Flavivirga spongiicola: one gene and its partner. The protein of the gene in region 1 binds, or shares a complex with, the protein of each later gene. Links are inferred from orthologs where the notes say so. Each region holds a gene or a part of one and is shown on either strand. Other genes may lie near its edges. The genes, in order: mnmG and mnmE.

Region 1 (12,817 bases):
ATTTGAAGACTATATAGCTGATTTAAACAAAAAATATAGGAATAGATACAAGCGTGCGAAAAAGAAATTCGGTGCTATAAAATGTATGGAATTAGACCTGGAAGCTGTTCAAGCTAATACACAAAAATTACATCACTTATATTTAAACGTTTCTAATAATGCTAAGTTTAACACCTTCATTCTACCAGAAAAACATTTCTATATTTTAAAACAAAAACTAAACGAAAACTTTAGAATATTTGGCTATTATCTAGATGATAAGTTAGTCGGATTTTATACGTTAATCTTGAATGGTAAAAACCTGGAAACCTATTTTCTAGGTTATGATAAAGAACACCAATATCCAAATCAGTTATACCAGAATATGCTTTATGATATGGTAAAATTTGGGATTGAAAATAAATTTTCATCTGTAGTCTATGCCAGAACAGCTATGGAAATTAAAAGCTCTGTAGGAGCAAGACCAAAAGCTATGTTGGTATATTTAAAGCATACCAATAAATTCCTGAATGCTATCTTAAAAGCCATATTTGGGTTAATGAATCCAACACAAGACTGGGAAGAACGACATCCGTTTAAAAACTAAACTGGGTTGTTTTTGTTTGGATACATTTGTTTTTTCGACTTAAACAAGATAAATTAAGTATTATGAAAAAACTGGCGTTCATTTTATTAGTCTTACCATTCTGTATTTTTTCGCAGGATATGAATAATGAAAAGCTAAACACCATTTATACAACTGTTAGTGATTCCATTCAAGGAAATCCTGGTGCCTGGCAATTTTTTATTAAAGAAATTCCGTTAATGTCTATTACGGATACAAATCATAATAGAATGCGAATTATGTCTCCAATTGCAGATTCAAATAGTTTGACTGATGACTTAATTAAGGCAGCTTTGGTTGCTAACTTTCATACTGCTCTAGACGTCAAATATGCCGTTTCAGACGGTGTATTGTGGTCTATATTTATTCATCCTTTAAAAGAATTATCTGAAAACCAGGTAAAAGATGCGGTTAGTCAAGTGTATTATGCACATATTAACTTTGGAACAACGTTTGCGAGTACTGCTTTAACATTTCCGGGTAGGATAAGTGGTGGTGATAACATTGAGAAAAAGAAAGAAAAACCTAAGTTTAAAAAGTTATAGATTAAAAACAAAGGAACAAAAAGTAATGTATTTTGTCATTCAGAAGGAGGAACGACTGAAGAATCTAAACTTACTTTTTGTTCCTTTGTTTATTGCATAAACATAATAGTTACTGCACACCTTTAATTTTCATTCGATGTATAGGTTATGAGATTTTTCGACTCCGACAACAGTCGGAATGCTCTGAATGACACTTTTAGACCGCTTAGTACATCATATCTCTTCAGTAGTCGTTTCATCATCGGGAATCTTTAGACTTGTTTTAAAATTTGGGAATATCTGCTTCATCATAGCTTCATTTTTTAATTGTTTAGCTTCCATAAAATACCAAAATTTTGCTTCACTATTATAAATTCCAAACAAGTAGCTTTTAGATTTTATTCTCATACCACTCATAATCATCTGGTTGAAACCTTCTATATAACAGCGATACTGATCATCCTCAAAAACAATATCAGAAACGCCCAAAACATTAGCCTTTTCAAAAACAAAACCGCTTTCTTTCATAGTATTAAACGTTGAGTTTAATAATTCAATGGCTTTTTCTTTACCTCCCATTAGTTCCAAAACACTAGGATAGGTATAGTCCAAAAGCTTATCAAAATCCATTTTAAGGGTGGCTTGCGAAGCAATTTTAGCATCTCTTAAAGCCGATGCTTTTAATGTTTCGGTAGATTGGGCAAAAGAAATGCTACTACAAAACAGCAGTAGCATTAAAACAGTTGAAGTTATTTTATTCATCTTTATTTTTATTCTTTTTAGTATTTTTCATGGCCTCTCCAATTTGATTACTAGCTGTAAAACTTGCCACCATATCATTTAACATTTGACTACCTGCCTGAGGTGAGTTTGGTAACAAGATCAGGTTACTATTGGTTTCTTGACCTATAGCCTGTAACGTATCATAATGTTGTGTTACTACAATAAGCGCAGATGCTTCTTGTGAATTAATACCAACTTTGTTAAGTACTTCAACGGATTCTTCTAAACCGCGTGCAATTTCGCGACGTTGGTCTGCAATACCTTGACCTTGTAAGCGCTTGCTTTCAGCTTCAGCTTTTGCTTTTTCAACAATTAAAATACGAGCAGCATCTCCTTCATATTGTGCAGCTGTTTTTTCTCTATCTGCAGCATTAATTCTATTCATAGCTTCTTTTACTTGAGCATCAGGATCAATATCTGTCACTAATGTTTTAATAATATCATAACCATAATCTTGCATAGCATCATTCAATTCAGATTTTACAGCGATAGCAATATCATCCTTTTTTAAGAAAACATCATCTAAAATCATTTTTGGCACTTCTGCACGTACCACATCAAACACATAACTTGTAATCTGATCATGTGGGTAATCCAATTTATAAAAAGCATCTTCAACCTTGGTTCTGATTACTTTATATTGTACAGATACTTTTAGACGTACAAATACATCATCTTTCGTTTTTGTTTCTACAATAACATCTAGTTGTTGAATCTTTAAACTTAGCCTGCCTGCAATTCTATCCACTAATGGAATTTTTAATTGTAGACCTGAATGACGAATACTTTGAAACTTACCAAAGCGTTCTATGATAGCTGCGGTTTGTTGCTTCACAATAAAGAATGATGAGATTAATATTATTAATCCAAATACGATAATGGGAATGAGAAAATAGTTCATGTTATTTATATAAAAATTGTTAGAAAATAATGAGTTACTAATTTAAGTTATATTTGCACACCTATCCCTAAAACTGTTATGAAAAAACAACTTATTTTATTAGTAGTCATTGTAACCTGTTTTGTTACAACAAATTTTGCACAAAAAGGAAATTATCGAATTTCTAATGGCTTTGGTATTACTGGTGGTATTACCAAATTTGATATTACAACTAGTAACTTTGTTACCAAACAAGGGGATGGTTTTTTAGGTGGATTATCAGCCATGGTTGACATTCCTCATCAATGGTACAATATGAGTTTTGGTATGCAATTATCTGAAAGCAATATTGAAATTTTAGGAAGACCTGCTATATCTAGTACCGAAGAAACTTTTATTGAATATAAAATGTTTGCTGCTCAAATAGCATTTTTAGGTCATATAAAAATAATTCCAGATTATGTTACTATAGATCTAGGGCCGATGCTGCAATATAACAGCAAATTAGAATTTAAAAACAAAGTCCAAGAAGGTTATTATATAAATAACTACACCAATTTATCTGCGGAAGATATTACTAATATTTCGCAATTTAATTTGAATGGTGCTATAGGTGCTTCTGTAGGTATAAGAAACGTGAAACTTAAGGCACAGTATCTTTATGGTTTCACAAATATTTTGAAAAAGCTTGAAAATGAAAATTTAGATGCAACTGGAGGTAACGCCCGTTTTAAAGGGAACCAAACCATGTTGGTTTTAGGTGCTATTGTTTCATTTTAGGTTTTAATTCCTGCGAAGGCAGGAATCTTATAAAAGAAAAGGTATTAAACCTGAGATTCAGTTAAACTAATAAATTGAAATCACAAAAGTGGATTCCTGTCTTCGCAGGAATGCCAAAGCTTATAAAGAAGCGATCGCTGCTTCAATCCGTTTAACGCTTTCTCCTTCACCAATCATAAACATAATATCGAATACATCAGGGCCCTGTAAAGCACCTACTAATGCTAAACGTAATGGCATCATTACTTTACCAAAACCAATCTCATTGTCTGTGATCCAACCCTTAATTTTGGTTTGAAGATTTTCTACTGAAAAATCTTCAATGGTGTTAATTATTGAAACCAATTCCAGCATAAGTTCTTTGGTGCCTTCTTTAAAGGCCTTTTTTGATGCTTTTTCATCATAAGTTTCTGGCGCTTGAAAAAAGAAATGACTTAAACCCCAAAAATCTGAGATGAATGTAGCACGTTCTTTTATGAGTCCAATCACCATAGAAATATAATTCACATCTACATCATTATGAGGAGTAGATTGCTTCGTTTCGCTCACAATAATATCTAGTTTTTCATCAACAATGGGTTTAAACAACTCGGCCAAATCATCATGACTCTGTTCTTGCATATAATGATGATTAAACCACTTTATTTTATCAGGGTCAAAACGAGCACCAGATTTATTAACACGACTTAAATCAAAGGCTTCGATAAGTTCATCCAGATTAAAAATTTCCTGTTCGGTTCCTGGGTTCCAGCCTAAAAATGCTAAGAAATTCACCATAGCTTCAGGAAAGTATCCATCTTCTTTATAACCTCTTGAAATATCATTACTTTTAGGATCTGTCCATTCTAAAGGAAATACAGGAAACCCTAACTTATCACCATCACGCTTGCTTAATTTTCCTTTTCCTGTTGGTTTTAAAATTAATGGTAAATGTGCAAATTCTGGAACCTCCCAACCAAAAGCCTTATATAATTGATAGTGTAATGCTAAAGATGGCAACCATTCTTCACCACGAATAACATGTGTTATTTCCATTAAATGGTCGTCCACAATATTCGCTAAATGGTAGGTTGGCATACCATCACTTTTAAACAATACTTTATCATCTAAAATATTAGTATCTATTTTAATATCACCACGAATAATGTCTGTTAAATGGAGCGTTTCATCTTGTGGAGATTTAAATCGAATCACATAATCATCACCGGCATCTAATTTCGCTTTAACTTCTTCCGCGCTAAGCGATAAAGAATTACTCAATTTTAAACGGTTATGCCAATTATATATAAACGTTTTCCCTTTTGCCTCATGATCTTTTCTATGAAAATTTAATGTTTCAGCAGTATCAAAAGCATAGTAAGCATTGCCAGATGCAATTAAATCATTGGCGTATTGTTTATATAAATGTTTTCGCTCACTTTGCCTGTAAGGACCAAATGTTTCGTTTTTCGAATTTGCACTGAACGCAGTCGAAGTAGGCGCTTCATCAAAAAGAATGCCGCACCAATTAAGCGCATCAACAATGTACTTTTCCGCGCCTTCAACATATCTCGTTTGATCGGTATCTTCTATTCTAAGAACAAAAGTTCCTTGATGTTTTTTTGCAAATAAATAATTGAATAAAGCGGTACGAACACCACCTATATGTAATGGTCCCGTCGGGCTAGGCGCAAAACGCACACGAACGTTTTTGGTCATGTCTTATAAATTTGTTTGCAAAGATACAGATAAGCTCTAATAGAAAAACACCAGACATAAAGATTTTTAATAATGACTATATATAAATTCTTAATATATCCGACACTAAATAACATCAATTTTTATTAGACTTAATCGTAATAAAGAATTTCTTGAAACCAACTATCACCAGGGTAGAACCACAGGAGTTTTTCGCTGGTTTCATACTCAATCAAGTTGAGCACAAAGTTTTGACCTCAAGGTCATAAATCGAAATTCTGTATTTTACCTCACCCAGAATTGCCAAAAAAAGGCAATTCTGACCTCTCCTTTGGAGAGGTTAATAGGAAACTCCGACCCAAGGGTCGGAGAATTTTTAGATTAAATATCCTTTTATAGTCTCTTAAAGCCTTTTTATTGTTCTTCATATAAAACAAAAGACCAGAATAATTAAAAGCCTATACATTTATAGCGTTACAGAAAATAAGTTGTAATTATAAGTTATGGGTTATATTTGAGAGTTATAACATCATACCTTATTACGCTAACCCCCTCATTAAATTATATTTATGAGGGGGTTTTATTTTTAAGTATTTAAGAATAACTTACTATTAAAGTACTACTAAAATTCTAAAATCTTAGCTTTATTAGTTAACATTTATGATAGATAATCATCTGTATATCTAATTAGAACTTAACAATTAACACTTAATTATAAACGCTTTACTAAATAAAATTGTAGTTTAGTAAGTCGTTAAAAGAACGAGGCTGTCTAAAAAGTAATATATTTTGTCATTCAGAGCATAGCGAAGAATTTTATAATTTTGTAAATCAATATATTATGTTTTTAAGAGATTCTTCATTGCATTCAGAATGACACTTTTTAGACAGCCTCACAATTGAATTTGTCGGTCTCAGACATCAATAAACCTGGTCATGAATAGTAACTTTAAGAGCATACAGAATAAGTTAGAGGCATTTATTAAGCGCTATTACACAAATGAATTACTAAAAGGTGCTATTTTATTTTTTGCTATAGGCCTATTATACTTTTTATTTACATTATTTATCGAACATGTTTTATGGTTAAGTACCACAGCCAGAACGATTTTATTTTGGTTGTTTGTCATTGTAGAAATTGTTTTAATTTTTAAATTTATTGCAACGCCTTTAGCCAAATTATTCAAGCTTCAAAAAGGTATTAATTACGAAGATGCTTCAAGAATTATTGGACAACATTTTCCAGAGGTAAATGATAAATTATTAAATGTTCTTCAACTACATCAAAATGAATCGCAGTCGGAATTACTTTTAGCAAGCATTGAACAGAAATCATTAGAACTTCATCCAATTCCTTTTAAATTGGCTGTTAACCTTAAAAAAAACATCCGTTATTTAAAATATGCTGCGATTCCGATTTTAATCCTATTGCTCACTTTTTTAACTGGTAATTTTAGTTGGTTTAGTGATAGTTATGAGCGTGTTGTTCATTACAAAACGGCTTATGAACCACCAGCTCCATTTCAGTTTTTTGTAGTAAATGATAATTTAAAAGCTATTGAGAATAAAGATTTTAAACTCATTGTAAAAACAGCAGGAGAACTTACTCCAGAAAGTGCCCAAATAACCTATAATAACGAAACTTATTTTTTACAACAAAAAGGAGTAGGGGAATTTGAATACGTATTTTCTCAACTTAAAACAGATATTAATTTTGAATTGTCTGCTAATGATGTAAGGTCTAAACCTTATGAAATTAAAATTATTGAAGTGCCATCTTTATTGAGTTTCGAAATGGTTTTAGATTATCCTAGCTATACCAAAAAGAAAGATGAAACTATTAAAAGTACAGGCAATGCGTTGGTTCCAGAGGGCACTAATATACTTTGGCATTTAAAAACAAAAGCAACAGAACACGTTTATTTATATGCTCATGATACTATTGATTTTTCTTCTAATAAATCAGATGTTTTTGAAGCTTCTAAACGTGTTTATAATAATTTAGACTATAGCTTAAGTACCAGCAATAAAAACCTTCAGAATTACGAAAACTTAGCGTTTAGCATTGGCGTTGTTAAAGATGAATACCCAGAGATCGACTTAAAAGTAGAAACAGATAGTTTGGATTTGCAAACGCTATACTTTTATGGGCAAGTGAGTGACGATTATGGTTTTAGTAAACTAGAACTTGTATATTATCCATCTGATAATGAAAAAAAGAAACAGTTTGAAACCATTCCAATTTCTAATTCTAATATTGCAGATTTTGTAAGTGCTTTCCCTAATAATTTAAATATTAAAGCCGGTGTTCCTTACGATTTATATTTTCAAGTATCTGATAATGATGTAATTAATAAATATAAAACCGCAAAAAGCCATGTATTTACTTATAGAAAACGTACAAAAGAAGAAGCCGCACAAAAGAATTTAGAAGAACAAAGCAAAACCATTAAAGATTTAAATAAATCTTTAGAGAAGTTCGATGAGCAGGATAAAAAGTTACAAGAGTTAACTAAAACTCAAAAAGAAAAAACGAATTTAAATTTTAACGATAAGAAAAAGTTAGAATCATTTTTCAAGCGCCAGAAACAACAAGATGAAATGATGAAAAACTTCAATAAGAAGTTAAAAAATAATTTAGAAGAATTTCAAAAGGAGGATTTAAAAGAAGATCCATTTAAAGAAGATTTAAAAGAACGTTTAAAAGAAAATGAAGAACAGCTCAAGAAAGATGAAAAGCTTTTAGATGAGTTAAAAGAACTTCTGGAAAAAATTAATAAAGAAGATGTTATTACCGAGAAATTGGAAGAACTTGCTAAACAAAATAAAAACAAAAAACGGAGTTTAGAACAGTTACTGGAATTAACGAAACGCTTTTATGTTGAAAAGAAATTAAATAAGCTTAAGGATGATTTAAATAAACTTGCTGAAGAGCAAGAAAAATTATCTAACAAATCTGAAGAAGAAAATACTAAAGAAAAACAAGAAACGCTTAATAAAGAATTTGATGAATTCTCTAAGCAATTAGAAGATTTAAAAAAAGATAGTAAAGCTTTAAAAAAACCAATAGATATTCCACAGGATAAATTGGAAGAAGATGCCATTAAAAAGGAACAGGAAAATGCTTCTGAATCGTTAGAAAAGAAAGAACAGGAGCAAGCTGGTGAAGAAGGAAAAGAAGGAGAAACACCAGAAGAAAAGCAAAATCAGGATTTAAAGAATGCACAAAAGAGTCAAAAGAAAGCAGCTCAAAAAATGAAAAAAATGAGTCAGCAAATGCAAGGTGCCATGCAAGCTGGTGGTGGTGAACAAATGCAGGAAGATGTAGATATGCTTCGACAGATTTTAGATAATCTGGTGTTATTTTCTTTTGATCAGGAAGGGGTCATGAATCAGTTTAAAAGTATCGATATTAATCATAATAAATTTGCATCTCATTTGCGTAAGCAAAACAATTTAAAAGAACATTTTGAGCATATAGATGATAGCTTATTTGCATTATCGCTTCGTCAACCAAAACTTTCTGAAAGAGTAAATAAAGAAATCACAGAGGTCTATTATAACATAGATAAAGCTTTAAGTTTATTAGCCGAAAATCAATTATATCAAGGAGTATCTAATCAACAGTTTGCTGTAACAGCAGCAAATAATTTAGCAAACTTTTTAAGTGATGTTTTAGACAACATGCAGGAGAATATGAGTATGTCTCCTGGAAAAGGTGGACAAGGAGATATGCAATTACCAGATATTATTATGAGTCAAGAAGAGCTTAATAAGATGATGGAGGAGGGCATGAAGAAAGGTGAAAAAGGAAACCCTAAAGATCAGGAAGGCAAGGGTGAAAAAGAAGGTGAAAAAGGAGAAGAAAGCAAGAAAGGAGACAAAGGTGAAAAAGGAAACAAAGAAGGTCAGCAAGGCGAAGGAAAAGATGGAAATCAAAATGAGGGAGAAGGTGAAGGAACCAATGAGGATATGAATGGTTTATTATATGAAATATACCAACAGCAACAACAATTGCGAAAAGCATTAGAAGAAAGATTAGCTAAAGAAGGAAAGGGAAAAGGAGGTAATGGAAATGCTTTGTTAAGAAAGATGGAAGACATTGAATTGGATTTGTTGAATAAAGGGTTTACAAATCAAACGCTTCAAAAAATGATGTTATTAAAACATCAGTTATTGAAACTAGAGAACGCTACTTTTCAGCAAGGCGAGGATAATAAAAGAGAATCTGAAACGAATAAAAATAATTTCAATAATAATACAAACAATCAAATCCCTACTGCCAAACAATATTTTAAAACCACCGAAATATTAAACAGACAAGCTTTACCTTTGCAACAAGTTTATAAAAAGAAAGTGCAAGAATATTTTAAGCAGAATAATGATTAACTTCAATTACGAAACCGATTTCTCTTTAAAGAATGAAGACCATATTTCCAACTGGATTTTAAATACGATTTCTGAAGAAGCCTATAAAATAGAAGCCATTAATTATGTGTTTTGTGATGATGAATACCTTCATAAATTAAATGTAGAATTTCTAAATCATGATACATTAACAGACATTATTAGTTTCGATTATTCCATTGGAAAATTAATACAGGGAGACATTTTTATTTCTGTGGAAAGGGTAAAAGATAATGCTAAAGATTTCTCTGTTTCTTTTGAAGAAGAACTAAATCGTGTTATCATACATGGTGTACTTCATTACTGTGGTTATAAAGACAAAACAGATTCTGAAGCTAAAGTAATGCGAGATAAGGAAAACCATTATTTAAAGCAATTAGTTTAATATAAAAGCTAACATTTTAAAATGATTTTTTGAAGTTTCTATTAAAATTGCCTTTCCTGTGCCCGTGCTGAACTTGTTTCAGTAAAATCATAAAATGAGGAATACAGACTCACTAACCAATTAAAACTATAGGTATAGTGGGAATACAAAATATGTATTTTCAAGAAACAACGTATATTTGCAAACTCAAATTACACCTGTGTTCCACGTGGAACACAGGTGTATTTAAAACCATAAATTATGTTTAATGAAGTGTATGATGTTATAGTTGTAGGAGCGGGCCACGCAGGAAGTGAAGCAGCAGCAGCTGCTGCAAATATGGGTAGTAAGACATTACTTGTTACCATGAGTCTTCAAAACATAGCTCAGATGTCTTGTAATCCTGCCATGGGAGGTATTGCAAAAGGGCAAATTGTACGAGAGATTGATGCACTTGGCGGTTATAGTGGTATCGTTTCTGATACTTCTGCCATACAGTTTAAAATGCTCAACAAATCTAAAGGACCGGCCATGTGGAGTCCAAGAGTACAGAGTGACCGTATGCGTTTTGCTGAAGACTGGCGACTGCTTTTAGAAGGAACTCCCAATCTTGATTTTTATCAAGAAATGGTTTCTGGTATAATAGTAGAAAAAGGAAAAGTAACCGGCATAAAAACATCATTAGGAATAGCCATAAAAGCAAAGTCTGTTATCTTAACAAATGGTACTTTTTTAAATGGATTGATTCATATAGGAGATAAGAATTTTGGTGGTGGTAGAGCAGGAGAAAAAGCGGCAACTGGTATTACAGAACAGTTGGTGAATTTAGGTTTTAATTCTGGTAGAATGAAAACAGGAACGCCTCCAAGAGTAGACGGACGTAGTTTAGATTATACCAAAATGACAGAACAACCAGGGGATGATAATCCGGAAAAGTTCTCTTATTTAGACATCACAAAACCATTAGAAAATCAACGTTCTTGTCATATGACTTATACCAGTCTTGAGGTACATGATTTGCTTCGTGAAGGCTTTGACAGATCGCCAATGTTTAATGGTAGAATTAAAAGTTTAGGACCACGTTACTGCCCATCAATTGAAGATAAAATTAATCGGTTTGCAGATAAAGATAGACACCAATTATTTATAGAACCTGAAGGTTGGAATACCTGCGAAGTTTATGTAAATGGCTTCTCAACATCACTACCTGAAGATGTACAATTTAAAGCTTTGCGATCTGTAGTAGGCTTTGAAAATGTGAAGTTATTCAGACCAGGTTATGCTATTGAATATGATTATTTCCCACCTACACAATTAAAACACACTTTAGAAACCAAACTGATTGAAGGTTTATATTTTGCAGGTCAAATTAATGGAACTACCGGATACGAAGAAGCAGCTTCTCAAGGATTAATGGCTGGTATAAATGCCTGTTTAAAGGTTCAGGAAAAAGAGGCATTTACACTTAAAAGAGATGAAGCTTACATAGGTGTTTTAATAGATGATTTAATTACAAAAGGTACGGAAGAGCCTTATAGAATGTTTACATCTAGAGCAGAATATAGAACCTTATTACGTCAAGATAATGCAGATTTAAGATTAACTCCAAAAGGTTTTAATCTTGGATTAGCTAGCGAAAAGCGTTTAAAAAGAATGGAACAAAAACACAACGATGCTGAAAAATTTGTAGACTTCTTTTCTAAAACAAGTGTAAAACCGGAAGAAGCAAATCCAGTTTTAGAGTCTAAAGGATCTGCTTTAGTGAAACAATCTGATAAGATGTTTAAAATCTTTTCCAGACCAAATATCACGATTGATGATGTTCGAAAATTCAAAGCTGTAGAACAATATATTCAAGACAATAATTTAGATAATGAAGTTATTGAACAAACAGAAATTCAGGTTAAATATTCTGGATATATTGCCAAAGAAAAAAACAATGCAGACAAATTAAGTAGGTTAGAGTATGTAAAAATTCCTGAGAATTTTGACTACTCTAAAATTAAATCTATGAGTTTTGAAGCACGAGAAAAACTAAAAAATATACAACCAACAACCGTATCACAAGCATCAAGAATTAGTGGTGTTTCTCCTAATGATATTTCTGTATTATTGGTTTATATGGGTAGATAATTTTAAAACGTTCCACGTGGAACATTAAATTAAATTTTAATTTTTTATCATTCTTAACTTGATTCAGAATTTATTTCAAATGAAAAATAACGCTCCTTATTTAATTGTAAAAGATCATTCTGTTTCAAGCGAAACATTTAAATTAATTCAAAATAATGAATATGGTTTTCTAGAAACAATACCGCAACCATCTTCAGAAAAATTACCAGATTATTATAAAAGTGAAGATTATATTTCACATACAGATACACGACGAAATCTATTTGAAAAAGTATATCATTTTATTAGAAAGATCTCTTTAAAAAAGAAACTAAAATTAATTAATTCCTTTTCTTTAAAAGATAAAAATCTTTTAGATGTTGGATGTGGCACAGGTGATTTTTTACAAACTGCAAAACAAAATAATTGGACGGTTTCTGGAATTGAACCTGATGAAAAAGCTAGAGAAATTTCTAATAGAAAAACTAATAATTCTGTTTTTAAAATTGAACAACTTTTAAAATTTGAATCAGCAAGTTTTGATGTTATTACACTTTGGCATGTACTGGAACATTTACCAAATTTAGAAGATCATATTACTGTTTTTAAAAAATTATTAAAACCCAATGGCACTTTAATAATTGCTGTTCCAAATTATAAAAGTTACGATGCAAAATATTATAAAG
Region 2 (12,788 bases), 2.5 Mb from region 1 along the record:
TATCTGAGATACAGAAACTGTTCTCAATCTCAGCATTCATTTTACTTGCATTATTATGCCCAACAACAGCATAGCTACGTAAGTTTTTAACTTTCTGTCTAAATAAATCGATATCCAATAATTTTACAGAATAAGAATTTACCCTATTCGCGACCACACCAAATGGTCTTGAATCACCAAAGTAGGTTTTTAGTTCATCAAAAATTTCAGATGAATTATTAATATCAACGTGTACACCTTCGTTAAACTCTATAACGGCTATGTGATTAAAAAAGAATATGATTCCCAATTCTTTTTGTGCTGACTTTATAATATGATTAGAAAAGTCTGATTCAATAATTTTCATATACTGCACTTTTATTATACACTTCAATTTATTTGGGTTGTGGCTGGAAGTTATAATTCCTGTTAAATTATTATTATGTGGTTATAAAAACAGGATGGCAAATATACTATGTATGCATAATATGTGCAAGGCTAAATACTTGCTAATCATGTAATTGTAAATAATTCTGTAAAATGTGTTATAAATTATGTTCTTTATAATTTTTTTATACGAATACTACTAAATGTTTATGTTTCTTATAATTTTATTATGGTATAATCAGTTATTTGAAATTTATTTTGTCTTTTGTGAGTGAAAACCATAACAAATAAAGTGTTTTAATTTATTTTAAGGATTGATTTTTTGTAGTTTATCTTATAGGTATTAGCATTACAAATTTAGTACTTTTGTCAGATGATTAATCAAGATACCATAGTGGCTTTAGCAACGCCATCAGGAGCAGGTGCTATTGCTATTATACGATTATCTGGAAAAGATGCTATAGGCTTCGTAGAAAGTCAATTTAAATCAGTTTCAGGAAAGCAATTAAGTAAACAAGACACACACACCATTCACTTAGGACATATTATAGAAGGAAATAGAACTATAGATGAAGTATTGGTATCTGTTTTTAAAAATCCCAATTCATACACTGGTGAAAATGTTGTTGAGATTTCTTGCCATGGTTCTAATTATATTCAACAGGAAATTATTCAGTTGTTTTTACGTCAAGGCTGTAGAATGGCAACAGCAGGTGAGTTTACTTTACGAGCTTTTTTAAACGGTAAATTAGACTTGAGTCAGGCAGAGGCTGTGGCCGATCTAATTTCAAGTGATAATGAAGCGTCTCATCAAATTGCCATGCAACAAATGCGAGGTGGTTTCTCATCAGAAATAGCAAAGCTTCGTGAGGAACTGTTAAACTTTGCTTCCTTAATTGAGTTAGAATTGGATTTTGCAGAAGAGGATGTAGAGTTTGCAGATAGAACGCAGTTTAAAGATTTAGTAGAACGCATTACGTTTGTACTTAAGAGATTAATAGATTCGTTTGCTGTTGGCAATGTTATTAAAAACGGCATTCCGGTTGCTATAGTAGGCGAACCTAATGTTGGAAAGTCTACACTTTTAAATGCACTTTTAAATGAAGAGCGTGCCATAGTTTCAGAAATAGCAGGTACAACTAGAGATACTATTGAAGATGAAATATCAATTGGGGGTATAGGTTTTAGGTTTATAGATACAGCAGGAATAAGAGATACTAAAGATGTCGTAGAAAGCATTGGTATAAAAAAGACCTTTGAAAAAATAGAACAGGCACAAGTAGTTGTTTATCTTTTTGATGCTTCGGAATCAGGTGATTTTGATACTATTCAACTCGAGATTGAAAAAATAAAGAATAAATATCCCCAAAAGGCAATTCTTATTATCGCCAATAAAGTAGATAAGTTATCTAAAGATAAAATGAATGAATTAGATGTCACCTTGAGCGCAGTCGAAAGGTCTCATTATGTACTATTATCTGCAAAACAAAGAGTGGGAGTAGAGGAATTAAAAAATAAGCTTTTAAGTTTTGTTAATACAGGAGCTCTAAGAAATAATGATACGATTGTTACCAATTCGCGCCATTATGATTCCCTTTTAAAAGCTTTTGAGGAAATTGATAAAGTAAAAAGCGGGCTAGAATCTGGTCTATCAGGAGACCTATTGGCTATAGATATTCGTCAAGCACTATTCTACTTTGGTGAGATTACTGGCGAAATCACAAATGATGATTTGCTAGGGAATATTTTTGCTAATTTCTGTATAGGAAAGTAACTGTATCCTTATATACAATAACTAAGGAAATATTATGTTTCACCATTATTTCACCTAACCATTTATAGTTTTAGGAAATATATCAAATAAAGGGATTACTATATGTAGTTCAAATCTGGATTGGCTCACTTAAATATTTTCAAATTCATTACCTCACAGTTCCTATGAATTGTGGGGTTTTTGTTTTCATATGGTTTCGGTTTAATTCGCTTGGGGTTACTTTTTTATTCCACTATTATTTTATCAAAACCATAAACTAGCAAGAGAAATGCTCATTTTTTTATTGGAATTCCAGTCTTTTATTTGTTATCTAAAGAGTCATGTTTTACTTCGAAAGAGCAATATACAACCCGATAAGAAGATGGTATTAACCTTTAAAGGATTTATGTAATGATTGAAATACTAAACCTAATATCTTAGTATTATACTAATTTAAATATGTTAAAATCGGGTTAGTTATTATCAAATTGAGGTTGGTTTATTAATAGCAAAACACTCTTTCAATAAATTATTGAAGGAGTGTTTATTTAAAATTATCCAATCAATTCTATTAAAGTACCTATAAACATAAACATATGCATATGACCTATAACAAATGTTTAGGTTTATAGTAAACTATTTTTATACATATTTTAATCTTAATATAATATTGATTTATATATGAAACCAATATTTGAACCAGTTCTACTTATAAGAAAAGTTTTATTTTTTTTACGTAAACGATTCTTCCCAATTACAATAATCGAATACGTTCTTTTTATTCTTTTCTGTGTTTCTTTTGGCATATTTATATATTTAATAATTAATCAAACCTCATTAATAAATCACTAGAAATAAAATTAACACCCATATACTATGAAATACGAATATAACTTACGAGAACGTTCAGAAATTGTTTTTATGGCTACTAAAGCGGTCGACGAATTAGATGCAAGAGAACTCATTGATTGGTTTGAAAAAGCAATTGAAAATAAAAGAAGACTTAATTTAATACAAATTGAAAAAGCATTAAAGCGATATTAAATAGTGAATACTAATAAGTATTATTGATTTTTTTTAGTTCGATGTAGTAAAGTATTTTCGTTAATGGAATTATGAAACGACTGTTTCTCTTTGTTTATAAAAAATAAATGAGCTAGAAAAATCAAAATAAATAGTCCTTGTAAATTAATCTATTAAGAATTCATTAAAAGAAATTATTACAAGTACAAAGTTAAAATAAGATTTACTGGCAATCTGTATACCATTAAAATCATTTCCATTATATAATTAGGTTTTGAAGTTAACTTAAAACCTTAGATGTAAATTACTTTCATTTCTATTTACAGTATTGTTTTTCATATTTATTCATAGGAATAGGGATTAGTAAATCTTATTATATGGACTCTAAAACTCTTCAAAATTAAACAGCCTTTAAATTGATAAGTAAAGTTATCATTGTTTACTAAAATCAATACTTTTTTTACTCTTTTGAATAATTATTAGTCAAATACCGATAAACAATTAATATAAACCGATAAGCGATTTATAAGTATTGATGAAGCTGTGTCGGAAACTACAAGTTAATTCTATTAATAAATTTGAGGTTCTTAAAAATCATGCTATTATGAATAATAAAGTTACTCAAACCCTTATCGGTAAAAAATATAATGTATTGCTAATCATATTTTTAATGCTATTTGGAACACAAATGGCATTATCGCAATGCGATCCAAACAATGCCATAGTAATTCCCAGCAATTCTACTTGTCCTGCTAATGGTAGAATAACTGCAGTTCTTCCTGGTGGTGGACCATGTGTGGGTCAATTCGCTATATTAACGACACCTTCAGGCGTTGACATACCACTAAATGTGAATATTTTTGGAGTTGCTCAGTTTAACGATTTAGCGCCTGGTGATTATAACCTTCGGTTTATTAATGGCAGTACAACCATACAATACCAAAACAATCCCATTACCGTAACCACGTCCTATCAAGATATGGACATTAGTTTTAGTTCTACAGCACCGTCTTGTCCAAATAATGCAAATCAATCCACGCCCGATGGTACATTAACGGTTAATGTTAACAGTAGTACTTTTAATAGTTTTACATATCAGGTGATTTCACCATCATCTGGAACACAAACGTTTGGACCTACAACAGATACATCTCATACGTTTAACGGTATGAATGGCGGTGAGCAGGTTACATTAAACGTTACAGATGATATTTGCGGTGTAACCCAAACAGAAACTCCTACTATTAATGCCAATACTACAGGTATTTCCGATGTTAGAATATTTACTATGAGAAGGGATTGTACTATAGATTGTAATCGTTACATCCCCTTTATTGAATATTTAGTGTTTTCACCTGAAGGTGCCAATATAGTTCAACTACCAGGTAATGCCACTATTAGTATTAATGGCGGCACACCTCAAAACCTGACCGTGAATTCTTTTAATGGAGTTTCTATGGTCTTTACCTATCCTCCTGGTATTAGCGGAGGTGCGAACTATACATTGAGATTTAATAATGGATGTTCCGTACTCAATATTTCCGAAACAGCAGCACCTATAGATAATAATTTACTCGACTTTACTGTAAACGGTAGTCTTGATCCAACTACTTGCGCACAAACATTTACGCTTCAGAGTCAAGCTGAAATAGTCCCTCCAGGAAGTAGGGCAACCCACACTATGTTTTGTACTCCTAGCGCTACTGTAGCTATACAAGAAATAAGTTCCCCAGGAACTTTTAATACTTCTTTTCCACTTGATGCAACAAATAGGTTTAGTGCTTCACTTCCTAGGAGTGGAACCTACAGACTAACCGTCGCGGATGCTTGCCATACTGTTGTTAAGACATTTAATACGCCCCCTAACTCCAGCCCATTAGACCAAATAACCATTAATGATAGCGAGTCGGTACTAGAAGGCACCTTTGCTATTAGTGTACATAACCCTGTTCCAATTGCTGCGCCTATAACATATACTATAAATCCGGTACCTTTTGTTGCTAGTAAAACCATCAATCCCACACATCCCTTTACACTGGGAGGCACATATACCATTAATTTTCCTGTAGTTGTAGGAAATACGGGCAACATAACACCCTCTAAGCAGATTGGAGATATTCCGCCTGGCGACTATACACTTACAGCAAGTTATCCATGTGGGGCACAGCGTGTTATTCCATTCTCAACAGGCACAATAACCGAATACACCCCCCAAATAACTCCAACTGCTGGATGTGTAGGCTCTGGAAGTATTCAATTCGATATGAATGAGACTAATGCATTTTTTCATTTTAGCGAAACAGAATTATGGACAAACAATGGCAGTGGTGGATTGGGAACCTTAGTACAGGGAGAAATACCCCCTACTGGATATTCCGGAATTTTTAATAATATTTCGCAAGGCGATTATCTGCTCCGATTCAACAATGTATCCTCTCCATCTATTCTACCTAATAATGCTGATGTTTTTTCCGTTGCAACCTCAAGCAGCAACAATAGAGAATTTTTGGCTCCAGTAACTATAGATTCTTTTGAAATTGTTACAGGAACAACCATAGGTGGTTTTTGCGATGCCAATAATCCATCTACAGGATTTGTATTCTCAGAGGTTACCAGTAGTTCACCTACCTATCCTATAACTTTTGAATTATTTCAAACAGCAAGCCCTATTACGCCTGTACAATCTTTCACAATAAATAATGCTTCAGGAGGCCTCACCCACTTATTTGAGAATGTTGCACAAGGCGATTACTTTGTAAGAATATCCTCGTTATGTGGAAGTGTCAATCTGGATACGGAATTAGTACCACCAGTATTTAACCCCGTAATTACTAGAGTATCCAATAATGTGATATGTTTTCCTGGTGAAAACATACAGTTATCCATTAACTTGCCCAACAACCTTTTTGATATTACATGGGTAGACGATCAGGGCAATAATTTAGGTAGCGGGAATTTAGTCACTGTCTTTATCAACTCAACCACAACATATACGGCCAATTATATCGCAAAAACTACGTTCTGTCCAGGCTCACAAGCCAATTCAACATCATTAGAAGTAAGTGTCACAGATGTAGAAGGTGTAGAATCTATCCTAGACCATATAGATGTAAGTTGTAATGGTGGTAATGATGGCGCTTTTACAATAATACCCAGTGGTGGTGCAATACCGTATAGCTTCAGTCTAGACAATGTAGATTTTTCAAATACTACGGGAATTTTTACAGGGCTTACAGCGGGTTCACATACTATTTATATTAGAGATACTAGTGGTTGTGAAGATACTACATCTCTTATCGTAACCATTACTGAACCAGATGCTATAACACTAGCTAATACCCCAGTTGTAGATCCTATTTTATGTAATGGCGATACGACTACGGTGACTTTTATAGCCACAGGTGGTACAGCACCATATGTTTATACCTTTAATGGAGAGACCAATGCAACAGGCGTATTTAATAATGTAGCAGCAGCCATAGGATTAGCATATAGTATTACAGATGCAAACAGCTGTGCAGCAGCCACAGGCAACGTAGATGTTATTCAACCAGATGCTATAACACTAGCTAATGCCCCAGTTGTAGATCCTATTCTATGTAATGGCGATACGACTACGGTAACCTTTACAGCCGCAGGCAGTACGGCACCATATGCTTATACTTTTAATGGAGAGACCAATGCTACCGGCATATTTAATAACGTAGCAGCAGGCACAGGATTAGCATATAGTATTACAGATGCAAACAGCTGTGCAGCAGCCACAGGCAACGTAGATGTTATTCAACCAGATGCTATAACACTAGCTAATACCCCAGTTGTCGATCCTATTTTATGTAATGGCGATACGACTACGGTGACCTTTACAGCCACAGGCGGTACGGCACCATATGCTTATACTTTTAATGGAGAGACCAATGCAACAGGCATATTTAATAACGTAGCAGCAGGTACAGGATTAGCATATAGTATCACAGATGCAAACAGCTGTGCAGCAGCCACAGGTACCATAGAGATCACACAACCAGATGCGATTACATTGGCAAGTATCCCAGTCGTAGATCCCATCCTATGTAATGGCGATACGACTACGGTGACCTTTACAGCCACAGGTGGTACAGCACCATATGCTTATACCTTTAATGGAGAGACCAATGCTACCGGCATATTTAATAACGTAGCGGCAGGTACTGGACTAGCATATTCCTTCACTGATGTAAATACTTGTACAGCAGCCACAGGCACCATAGATATCATACAACCAGATGCTATAACACTAGCTAATACCCCAGTGGTTGATCCTATTTTATGTAATGGCAATACGACTACGGTGACCTTTACAGCCACAGGTGGTACAGCACCATATGCTTATACCTTTAATGGAGAGACCAATGCAACAGGCATATTTAATAACGTAGCAGCAGGTACTGGACTAGCATATTCTTTCACTGATGTAAATACTTGTACAGCAGCCACTGGAACTATAGATGTTATTCAACCAGATGCAATCGTTTTAATAGCTAATGGAGAAATTTTAGCTTTTAATGGTGCTACAGATGGTAATGTTACGGGTACAGTATCTGGAGGTACTGCGCCTTACACTGTAATACTCTCTGGTGATGCTTCTGATACTATTATTGTAGCAACAGATGGTGGTGCCTTTGATTTTAGCAATCTTTCTGCTGGTAACTATGTTGTCACTATACAAGACGCTAACTTCAGTATAAGCAATACGGGTTGTGAAGTTATTGACAATGTGCAAATTACCCAGCCAGACTCTATTATTTTGATAGTTAATGGAGAAACTCTAGCTTGTAATGGTGATACAGATGGTAATGTTACTGGTACTATTACAGGTGGAGTAGCACCATATACTGTAATCCTTTCTGGTGATGGATCAGATACCACTACTGTTGCTACAGATGGCGGCACTTTTGATTTTAGCAATCTTCCTGCTGGTAACTATATCATTACGGTTCAAGATGCTAATTTCATTCCTGGAGGTAATGATGGCCAAGCCATTGACAATGCTCAAATTACACAACCTGATGAAATTGAAACTATAGAAGCCATTGCAGACCATGTAGATGTGTCCTGTTTTGGAGGTAACGATGGAGCATTCAATGTTGATGCTTCTGGAGGATCAGGGTCATTTACATATACAACAACAATTAATGGGAATCCTGTAACAAACACCGACGGAGAATTTTCTGGGCTTGCTTCCGGGGATTATACTGTGACTGTGAACGATGCGAACGTTACGGGCTGTCTTGATCCTACACCGATAACAGTTACCATTACACAACCAGATGCTATAACACTAGCTAATACCCCAGTGGTAAATCCTATTTTATGTAATGGTGATACGACTACGGTAACCTTTACAGCCACAGGCGGTACGGCACCATATGCTTATGCCTTTAATGGAGAGACCAATGCTACCGGCGTATTTAATAACGTAGCAGCAGGTACAGGATTAGCATATAGTATTACAGATGCAAACAGCTGTGCAGCAGCCACAGGCAACGTAGATGTTATTCAACCAGATGCTATAACACTAGCTAATGCCCCAGTTGTAGATCCTATTTTATGTAATGGCGATACGACTACGGTGACCTTTACAGCCACAGGCGGTACGGCACCATATGCTTATACTTTTAATGGAGAGACCAATGCAACCGGCATATTTAATAACGTAGCAGCAGGCACAGGATTAGCGTATAGTATTACTGATGTAAATACCTGTACGGCAGCTACAGGCACCATAGATATCATACAACCAGATGCAATTACATTGGCAAGTATCCCAGTGGTCGATCCTATTTTATGTAATGGCGATACGACTACGGTGACCTTTACGGCCACAGGCGGTATGGCACCATATGCCTATACCTTTAATGGAGAGACCAATGCTACCGGCTTGTTCAATAACGTAGCAGCAGGAACTAACCTTGTATATTCTATTACAGACGCTAACACTTGTACGGCAGCCACAGGCACTGTAGATGTTATACAACCAGATGCTATAACACTAGCTAATACCCCAGTAGTCGATCCTATTTTATGTAATGGCGATACGACTACGGTAACTTTTACAGCGACAGGCGGAACAGCACCATACAGCTATACATTTAATGGCGAGACTAATGATACAGGCATCTTTGCTAATGTTGCAGCAGGAACGGCACTACCGTATTCCATCACTGACGCTAACAACTGTGCTGCAGTAACAGGAACCTTAGATATTACGCAGCCAGAAGTTATTAGTCTAATAGGTACACCTGAGGTAGATCCGATATTATGTAATGGCGATACAACTACAGTAACCTTTACAGCGACAGGCGGCACCGCACCATACAGCTATACATTTAATGGCGAGACTAATGATACAGGTATCTTTACAGGTGTATCCGCAGGCACAGGATTACCATATTCTGTTACCGATGCGAATACATGCACGCCAGCAACAGGCACCGTAGATGTTGTTCAACCCGATGCTATAACACTAACAAATGCACCAGTAGTCGATCCGATATTATGTAATGGCGATACAACTACAGTAACCTTTACAGCGACAGGCGGCACCGCACCATACAGCTATACATTTAATGGCGAGACTAATGATACAGGTATCTTTACAGGTGTATCCGCAGGCACAGGATTACCATATTCTGTTACCGATGCGAATACATGCACGCCAGCAACAGGCACCGTAGATGTTGTTCAACCCGATGCTATAACACTAACAAATGCACCAGTAGTCGATCCGATATTATGTAATGGCGATACAACTACAGTAACCTTTACAGCGACAGGCGGCACCGCACCATACAGCTATATATTTAATGGCGAGACTAATGATACAGGTATCTTTACAGGTGTATCCGCAGGTACAGGATTACCATATTCTGTTACCGATGCGAATACATGTACGCCAGCAACAGGCATCGTAGATGTTATACAACCAGATGCTATAACACTAACAAATGCACCAGTAGTCGATCCGATACTCTGTAATGGAGATACGACTACGGTAACCTTTACAGCGACAGGCGGCACCGCACCATACAGCTATACATTTAATGGCGAGACTAATGATACAGGTATCTTTGCTAATGTTGCAGCAGGAACGGCGCTACCGTATTCCATCACTGACGCTAACAACTGTACTGCAGTAACTGGAACCTTAGATATTACGGAGCCAGAAGTTATTAGTCTAATAGGTACACCTGAGGTAGATCCGATACTTTGTAATGGTGATTTAACCACAGTGACTTTTACAGCGACAGGTGGAATAGCACCATACAGCTATACTTTTAATGGACAAACTAATGATACAGGCATCTTTGCTAATGTTGCAGCAGGAACGGTGCTACCGTATTCCATCACTGACGCTAACAACTGTGCTGCAGTAACTGGAACCTTAGATATTACGCAGCCAGAAGTTATTAGTCTAATAGGTACACCTGAGGTAGATCTGATACTTTGTAATGGTGATACGACTACGGTAACTTTTACAGCCACAGGTGGAATAGCACCCTATGAGTACTCCTTTAATGGGGAAACTAATGATACAGGAGTGTTTACTAATGTTGCTTCAGGTACAGGCTTAGCATACTCTGTGACTGATGCTAATATGTGTACACCAGCAACAGGAACCTTAGATATAACACAACCCGATGCGATAACACTAGCAAGTACACCAGAAGTAGACCCGATACTTTGTAATGATGATACGACTACGGTAACCTTTACAGCGACAGGTGGCACAGCACCATACAGCTATACCTTTAACGGACAGGTTAATGATACAGGTATCTTTACCAACGTATTAGCAGGAACAGGATTAACATATTCTGTTACCGATGTGAATAATTGTGCTCCAGCAGCAGGAGCCATAGATATAACACAGCCTGAGGTTCTTGGAGTGATAGTTGATTCAATGCTTAATGTGGATTGTGACGCTGGTATCTTAGGAGAAATCATCTTAAGAGCTACTGGAGGGACAGCACCTTATATATATTCTATTGATAATGGAGTAACATCTCAGGATAGCAGTATATTTTCTGATTTAGTTCCTGATGTTTACAATATTCTTGTAACGGATAACAATGGTTGCTTTATTTTTACTGATGATATTGTCATTGAGCTTCTCGAAGCAAATCCTATTGTATTAGACGTTGTAGCCTGTGAAGATGATGGTATTATAGATCTGGATACCTTTTTAACGAATCAACCTACAAACGGTACATGGATATTTACTTCTGGACCTAATGATGTAATTCTTAATGGAAGTGTTTTTGATCCTTCTGATTTGCCCTTGGGAGATTACATATTTACCTATACTGCAACAACTATGATTGATTGTGTGAGTTCTACTGAAGTCACAATTAATCTGCATGATCGTTGTATTGTTTTTCCATGTAGTTCTGAAGATGTCATTATTTCAAAAGGAGTGACACCAAATGGAGATCAGCATAATCAATTCTTTGCCATTACTGGTGTTGAAAACTGCGACTTTATATTTAATGTAAAAATATTCAATCGATGGGGTTCTTTAGTATTTCAATCCAATAATTATCAGAATAATTGGAGTGGGGAGTCTTCGAAAAATTCACTAGGAAGCGCAAACACTCTTCCTAGTGGAACTTATTATTATATAGTAAATATTCAAAACAGTGGAATAAAACCAATCACAGGCCCAATTTATCTGGGAACAAAATAAATTTTTAGCTATTATGAAAATAAATATTAAGTATAATCTCATGATTGCAACTGCACTTTTATGTTGTATATCAGCATTTGCACAACAATTGCCTCAGTTTACGCAATATATGTTTAATACAGTTTCAATAAATCCTGCTTATGCTGGTAGTAGAGAAACATTAAACATTACGGCACTACATCGAAGTCAATGGGTTGGTATAGAAGGTGCTCCAGTAACTCAAACTGCCTCAATACATTCACCTTTAAGAAATGAAAGGATTGGATTGGGGCTATCTTTTATAAATGATCATTTGGGATTTGAAAACTTCTCTTATGTTTATGGCGATTTTTCTTATACAATTAAAACAGGAAAAAAAACAGAACTTGCTTTTGGTTTAAAAGGAGGTTTTACTTTTTTCAATCTTGATCAAAAATTATTAGATGATTCTTCAATTGCGAATGACCCATTTTTTAATGAGTTTTCTAATCGTATAGCTCCTAATTTTGGCGTCGGATTTTATTGGCATACCAATAAATGGTATATCGGATTATCTGCCCCACGGATATTAAACACTGATTTAAATAATACTAGGAATAACATTCAGGCAAATTTTGTTTCTCTAGAAAGAATTAATTATTTTCTAACAGCAGGTTATGTATTTGACCTTAATGATGCTATTAAATTTAAACCTTCAGTTTTAGCTAGAGCTACTAATGGAGCTCCTGCTTCATTTGATTTTACAACTAATTTTTTATTTAACGAAAAATTTTGGTTAGGGGCTGCTTATCGTATTAATGAGCAAACTGAAGCTATTGGAGCACTTGTGGATTTTCAAATATCTAATCAGCTAAGAATTGGCTATGCTTATGAATACCCTTTATCAGATTTAAGAGCATATACAGGTGGAACGCACGAAGTACTCTTAATTTTTGAAGTCTT

Evidence for each region.
Region 2: the proteins of mnmG (region 1) and mnmE are in contact, whole or in part, in a solved structure (PDB 9HIP), measured with the Escherichia coli proteins. The link is inferred for Flavivirga spongiicola from one-to-one orthologs.

What each region holds. Positions count from the first base shown.
Region 1 is NZ_JAUOEO010000001.1:2,086,931-2,099,747, forward strand. What follows is about bases 9,749-12,716. They hold mnmG (tRNA uridine-5-carboxymethylaminomethyl(34) synthesis enzyme MnmG), read left to right. Parts: upstream 9,749-10,280; coding sequence 10,281-12,152; downstream 12,153-12,716. Other genes in these bases: ybeY (rRNA maturation RNase YbeY), read left to right, coding at 9,749-10,040; Q4Q47_RS08355 (class I SAM-dependent methyltransferase), read left to right, coding at 12,232-12,716. Outside these bases: Q4Q47_RS08310 (GNAT family N-acetyltransferase), read left to right, coding at 1-586; Q4Q47_RS08315 (hypothetical protein), read left to right, coding at 649-1,149; Q4Q47_RS08320 (hypothetical protein), read right to left, coding at 1,363-1,890; Q4Q47_RS08325 (SPFH domain-containing protein), read right to left, coding at 1,883-2,812; Q4Q47_RS08330 (hypothetical protein), read left to right, coding at 2,891-3,571; gltX (glutamate--tRNA ligase), read right to left, coding at 3,692-5,269; Q4Q47_RS08340 (DUF4175 family protein), read left to right, coding at 6,185-9,637; more of ybeY, read left to right, coding at 9,630-9,748; more of Q4Q47_RS08355, read left to right, coding at 12,717-12,817. UniProt on the Escherichia coli protein: NAD-binding protein involved in the addition of a carboxymethylaminomethyl (cmnm) group at the wobble position (U34) of certain tRNAs, forming tRNA-cmnm(5)s(2)U34.
Region 2 is NZ_JAUOEO010000001.1:4,580,943-4,593,730, reverse strand. The notes cover bases 1-2,939. They hold mnmE (tRNA uridine-5-carboxymethylaminomethyl(34) synthesis GTPase MnmE), read left to right. Parts: upstream 1-739; coding sequence 740-2,140; downstream 2,141-2,939. Other genes in these bases: Q4Q47_RS18175 (hypothetical protein), read right to left, coding at 1-346. Outside these bases: Q4Q47_RS18165 (hypothetical protein), read left to right, coding at 2,996-3,163; Q4Q47_RS18160 (T9SS type B sorting domain-containing protein), read left to right, coding at 3,747-11,867; Q4Q47_RS18155 (PorP/SprF family type IX secretion system membrane protein), read left to right, coding at 11,881-12,788. UniProt on the Escherichia coli protein: Exhibits a very high intrinsic GTPase hydrolysis rate. Involved in the addition of a carboxymethylaminomethyl (cmnm) group at the wobble position (U34) of certain tRNAs, forming tRNA-cmnm(5)s(2)U34.